DNA from 2 places in the Psychrobacillus sp. PGGUH221 genome. Region 1 is predicted to be linked to the other one. Evidence: riboswitches for the same ligand, from Rfam matches in the RefSeq annotation. Region 1 holds a riboswitch; the other holds the start of a gene.
The links. Region 1 has a riboswitch for S-adenosylmethionine ahead of PGC35_RS05435 (O-acetylhomoserine aminocarboxypropyltransferase/cysteine synthase family protein). Riboswitches for the same ligand answer to the same signal wherever they lie in the genome.

Region 1 (3,195 bases):
ATACGCAAGTGCTGATTCCAATCTGAATTTTAATGCAAGCGAAGGAATATTGCCTTCTTTTACTTTTGCACCGAGGACAATGGCGTAATCGTTGGAACCATCAGCTTTAGGGTTTAATCCTTCATCCATCCATTTGCTAGTAAGCATCCACAATCCAACTCCGCTGGAAGCGAGAACAAATAAAGGGATAAGCACAATCCACCTCATTTTTTTAGACATTCCAATTCACTCATTTCTTTATAAAGAAGGTTTTTTTCTTTTTATAAAAGTAGAAATTCTCATCTCTTCCTTACGAGCTAAACGACGAAAGTTTTCGATATGCAATATGAGTGCCATCACGAATAAAAAGCTTGCAATTGCAATTGGTATATATCCTTCTGAAAACCATATAGCCTCGCCTAAAAAAACAAAATAAAAAACAAATACTCCAATTAATAAATAGTCCGTTAAAAAAGTTGTGCCAATTAATAATAAAAGTCCGATCAATCCTAAAGGCCAATAAATTGCAAAAAGTATGCCGATTACAGAAGCTGTCCCTTTTCCTCCCTTAAATCCGGTGAAAATGGGAAAGTTGTGACCTAAAATGACAGCAGCCCCCGCTAAGTAAAGAAGTGCATCCTGTTCCAATGCTGAAAAGGTACCGTATTGCTGCATAAAAAATCGTGTGCCAATAATAACCAATACACCTTTTATTATATCGATGAAAGCTACAAGTATTCCGTATTTCATTCCAAGCACAATAGCTGCATTAGAAGCACCTGAGTTTTTAAGACCTTCTGCTTTAATATTGATTCCACTAAAAAACTGAGCAATCTTTGAACCATGAATGGAACCAATTAAATAACTAACTACTAAAATACAAATAATCCATATTACCATTACAACACCTCCAAAAGTAACCCCCATACATTAAACGTACAAGCCTAAAAGAAGTTTCAGAATTTTTATAAAAAGTACTTGACGTACAGATTAATAGAGTCTTATACTGTGTAACAAGATGGAATACTAATCTAATACTCTTATCAAGAGTGGCGGAGGGACTAGGCCCTACGATGCCCGGCAACCAACAAGTTTTAAACTTGGAAAGGTGCTAAATCCTACAAATTCACGCGAATTTGGAAGATAAGAGGAGGAATATGCGAAACCGCACCCCTCTTCTTAAAGAAGAGGGGTTTTTGTTGTTTAGTCGATTTACGATACGTTTTCCGGCTAAACATAAGTGCTTTCGTATTTCTCAAAATCCTCTCCCGCCTCCATATGCGTCCATCTAAAACTATTATTTAGGAGGAATTCAAAATGACAAATTTCCAACCAGAAACACTTCTTTTACACGGTGGTCAGCAACCAGATCCAGTTACAGGTTCACGAGCAGTGCCAATTCACAAAACAACTTCTTTTGTATTTCGTGATACAAACCATGCCCAAGATTTATTTGCATTAAAAGAGTCTGGCAATATTTATTCACGTATAACTAATCCTACTGTAGATGTTTTTGAACAACGCGTTGCTCTACTTGAAGGAGGAACGGCTGCTGTTGCACTTTCTTCTGGTATGGCGGCAATTGCATTTTCCATTTTGAATATTGCGGGAGCAGGCGATGAAATCATTGCAGCGGAAAACTTATATGGTGGTACATTTAATTTATTCGCCCATACATTGCCTCGTTATGGAATTCACGTAAAATTTGTAGATTCTACTGATCCAGAGAATTTTCGAGCAGCAGTAACGGATAAAACAAAAGGGATCTTTGCTGAAATTATTGGAAATCCGAGCTTGAATGTGCTAGACGTGGAGAAAGTTTCAGCAATTGCAAATGAAGTCGGTGTTCCATTGTTGGTAGATAATACATTTGCAAGCCCTTATGGTGCTAACCCGATTAAACACGGTGCTCACATAGTTATCCATTCAGCTACTAAATGGATTGGCGGTCATGGAACAACAATTGGGGGAGTAGTTGTAGATGGTGGTAACTTTGACTGGAATTCCGAGAAATTCCCTGGTTTTACTGAACCAGATGTAACCTATCACGGACTACGATACGGTATTGATGTTCCGAACGTAGCGTTTGCCATAAAACTACGTGTTCAATTGCTTCGAGATTTTGGGCCTTCGTTAAGCCCTGAAGCAGCATTTTCTTTTTTACAAGGTTTAGAAACCCTTCATCTTCGTGTGCCAAAGCACAACGAAAATGCACTAAAAATTGCAGATTATTTATCAAACCATGAAGGGGTAGAATGGGTAAATTATTTAGGCCTGGAAAATCATCCTTCCCATGAACTTGCACATAAATATTTACACAATGGCTTCGGCTCTATCTTAACTTTTGGCGTAAAGGGTGGAAAAGAAGCGGGTAGACATATTATAGATAATATTGAAATTTGGTCGCATGTAGCAAACGTAGGAGATGCGAAATCATTAATTATTCATCCTGCTTCTACGACTCATCAACAATTAACTCCTGAAGACTTAGTGAAATCAGGTGTTACCGAGGACTTAATCCGCTTGTCTGTTGGTCTAGAGGCAGTAGAGGATTTACAAAATGCACTTGATAAAGTACTTGTAGGAAAAACAAATGTCCTCTCTAGATAGAATTTTGTTGTTAATTGGGCTAAAATAGTCTACAATATGTAAAATAGTCAATCGTAATTTTACGAAAGAGATTTTATTAAATATGAATGTGGAAGCTCAATTGTGCAAATTCATTTGGAGGAGAAAGTATGGCAAAAATAAAAGCAGCAATTCTAGGTTTCGGAACAGTCGGCCAAGGAATTTATCACATTGTGAATGAAAAAAGAGAAGAATTAAAAAAATCATTAGGCTTAGATATTGAAATTAGTGCGATTTTAATTAATAATTTGGCAAAAGAAAGACCTGAAACGCCTGGTATTCTAGTAACAGACGATTTCGAGGATATTATTAATATTCCAGGTCTTCAAGTAGTGTTTGAAGCGATTGTGAACGAGGAACCAGCTTATAGCTATTTATGTAGAGCGATTGATAAGGGATGTCATGTGATAACGGCGAATAAAGTGATGTTCTCTAAATATAGTATTCAACTTCATGAACGTGCTAAGTCACGAGGCGTATTTATCGGATATGAAGCTACAACAGCTGGTGGCGTTCCAGTAATTAAAACACTTAAAAATTTACTACAAGTGAACTCAGTAAAGAAAATTCAAGGTATTTTAAATGGAA
Region 2 (3,195 bases), on a different contig from region 1:
AAATACTTTTTAAATTTCATTTTCACCATTCCCCTTATTTAACTAATTATTTTTGTTTTTTTCTTCTTCCAATGCAGTTAGTGCTAGTTTTTTAATCGTCATATCATCCATCGGAGGGTTATGTAGTCCGGCTCGAACATCACGATAGTAGCGTTGTAATGGATTGGTTCTTTGCAGACTTTTCGCTCCAACTAACCGCATCGCTTTATCAACGATTGTTATAGCAGAGTTTGTCACAATATGCTTTGCAACACTTACTTCATTTGTCAGTAAATGTCTTGTAGCTTCGTTGTCATAGGAAGAAGCTGCTCCATAAATGACAAATCGTGCTTTCGTAAGCTCTAAATCTATCTCGCCAATGAGCTGTTGAACATTTGGTAACTGCGCAATAGGACCATTCAAACTATTTGGAGAATGTGTGTTAGCAAAGTTAACTGCGTAATCGCGAGCTGCTTGTGCAACTCCTAGGTAGGTAGCTGGAATATGGAGTAACCAGCCATTTATTTTCCCTCCGCTCGCAAACTCTGGCAGTTCAACTAGATCTGATTCATGGACAACTACATTATCTAATAGTAAATCGTTGCTACTTGTTCCACGCATCGATACGACATCCCATGTTTCTTCGATGGATACACCGTCTAGACTTCTATTGATTAGGAAGAAACCTACTTTTTCTTTTTCTTCTATCCAAGCAGAGGTTAAAAAATAGGAAAGAACTGGAGAAGCCGTTGTGAAAATTTTCCGACCATTTATTACCCACGTGTCTCCATTTTTTACAGCTGTTGTACCTGGGCGTCCTCCGCGGGTGGGGCTGCCTGTTTGCGCCTCACTTGCAGAACGATTTATTAGTGCACCGTTAATAACCTCATTTGCGAAAAAGTCTAATTTATCTTTTTTCCAAAGACTTTTCTCGTACAACTCACCGACAACACCTAAACTCCAACCCATAGACAAGGCAGTGTTAGCATCATAGCTTGCAAGTGTTTCTTGCAAAAGAACCATGTCATAAACAGAGAATCCTTCTCCTCCTAACTCTAAAGGTAATGTAAGGCTTGCATAACCAATCCCCACTAAGTCCTTTACATTTTCTAAAGGGAAAATGGAAAGTTCATCAATTTCTGCGGACTTACTTTTAAATTTCTCCTCAAATTGATGCAATAGATCAAGCCATTTTTTTTGTTTTTCAGTTTTGATAAATATATTACTCAACAGTGTTCGTCTCCTTTAATAAGTAACGTACTATTCTTATTGTTAAAGTATGAATTAAATGAAAAAAAATCTCTTTTCAAAACGAAAAGAGTTTCATGTATATTATGTACACTTATCTCTCAAGACGTTTCTTGCTGGATGTAGCACCATGCCATAATTAGCGGTTGCTGAAGCATCATAGGGCCAGTCCCTCTGCTTCTCTTGATAAGTAATATGGAGTTGTTGAAATGAGTTTACTACGTTAATTGAGTGAAGTCAATGCTAAATTATACAAAACAGATAGGAATTAATATATTTTGTGAATATTTTATTCAAATTAAACAAAAGATGTTTCTTCATCATTTTATGGGGAACTGTATGTATGTGATGAATTTAATAGAGGAGGAATAAGCTTGGATAAAAAAGTAAATGAGAACAGTAAAAATGAACAATTAGAACAGTTTCGTGTAGATGATAAAGATAAGTCTCTTACTACGAACCATGGATTAAAAGTTTCAGAGGATGAATTTTCTTTAAAAGCAGGCGAACGTGGTCCTACTCTCTTAGAGGATTTTCATTTTCGTGAAAAAATGACCCATTTTGATCATGAACGGATTCCAGAGCGAATTGTTCATGCTCGTGGCTATGCTGCACATGGAGTATTTGAATTATATGAATCCTTACAACCTTATACAAAAGCGAAATTCTTGCAAACACCTGGTGAGAAAACACCGGTTTTTGTAAGGTTTTCGACCGTAGCAGGATCTCGTGGATCGGGTGAGCTTGCTCGTGATGCACGTGGTTTTGCTACTAAGTTTTATACAGAAGAGGGAAATTACGATTTAGTAGGAAACAATATTCCTGTATTTTTTATCCAAGATGCCATTAAGTTTCCTGATTTAATACATGCGTTAAAACCAGAACCGCATAACGAGATTCCACAAGCTGCAACTGCGCATGATACTTTTTGGGACTTCATCGCAAACAATCAAGAGTCAGCTCATATGATTATGTGGGCGATGTCGGATAGAGCCATTCCTCGCAGTTTCCGAATGATGGAAGGGTTTGGCGTAAATACATTCCGATTTGTAAATGAAGAAGGAAAGTCCCATTTTGTAAAATTCCACTGGAAGCCAGTACTAGGTGTTCATTCAGTCGTATGGGACGAAGCACAAAAGATAAATGGGAAAGATCCTGACTTCCATCGTCGTGATTTATATGAGTCAATTGAAAATGGAAACTATCCAGAGTACGAATTTGGCGTACAGTTAATTACGGAGGATGACGAATTTAATTTTGATTTTGATATTCTAGATCCGACAAAGATATGGCCAGAGGAAGAAGTACCTGTAAAAATTATTGGTAAGATGACGTTGAATCGCAATGTAGATAATGTATTTGCAGAGACGGAGCAAGTTGCCTTCCATCCTGGTAATGTAGTTCCTGGGATCGACTTTACAAACGATCCACTTCTACAGGGACGGTTGTTCTCCTATACGGATACACAATTGATAAGACTTGGTGGCCCTAACTTTCATGAGCTACCGATTAACCGTCCAGTCTGCCCATTCCATAATAACCAACGAGATGGATATGGTAGACAAACAATTAATGTAGGAAGAGTGAGCTATCATAAAAACTCGTTAGCAGGAAATACTCCAGCTCCTGTAAGTGAAGCGGATGGTGGATATGCACACTATCAGGAGAAAATTGATGCACGCAAGGTACGTGCCCGAAGTGAAAGCTTTAAAGATCATTTTTCTCAAGCTACTCTGTTTTGGAATAGTATGAGTAGTCCCGAAAGAATTCATATAATAAATGCATTTAGCTTTGAGCTCGGAAAATGTCTAGAAATATCAGTACGTCAACAAGTATTAGAGATGTTGGCAAACGTTGACTTGGAATTGGCTACGAAAGTAGGAGAAAACCTAGGCTTAGTCGTGCAAGGGAGCGATCTTACAAAGAACAGCAAATCATCTCCAGCATTAAGTCAGCTGAATACAATGA

Region 2: it holds a riboswitch for S-adenosylmethionine, as region 1 does, so the genes downstream of both, PGC35_RS10210 (acyl-CoA dehydrogenase family protein) here and PGC35_RS05435 (O-acetylhomoserine aminocarboxypropyltransferase/cysteine synthase family protein) in region 1, are expected to answer to the same signal.

Annotation. Positions count from the first base shown of each region.
Region 1 covers NZ_JAQMHQ010000002.1:289,731-292,925, reverse strand. Annotated here, with positions in the region: gene PGC35_RS05445 (YdcF family protein) at 1-219, opposite strand, end outside; gene PGC35_RS05440 (glycerol-3-phosphate acyltransferase) at 238-879, opposite strand; SAM riboswitch class I at 1,017-1,129, shown strand; gene PGC35_RS05435 (O-acetylhomoserine aminocarboxypropyltransferase/cysteine synthase family protein) at 1,297-2,589, shown strand; gene PGC35_RS05430 (homoserine dehydrogenase) at 2,718-3,195, shown strand, end outside.
Region 2 covers NZ_JAQMHQ010000005.1:202,109-205,303, reverse strand. Annotated here, with positions in the region: gene PGC35_RS10215 (transporter substrate-binding domain-containing protein) at 1-20, opposite strand, end outside; gene PGC35_RS10210 (acyl-CoA dehydrogenase family protein) at 43-1,212, opposite strand; SAM riboswitch class I at 1,319-1,420, opposite strand; gene PGC35_RS10205 (catalase) at 1,602-3,195, shown strand, end outside.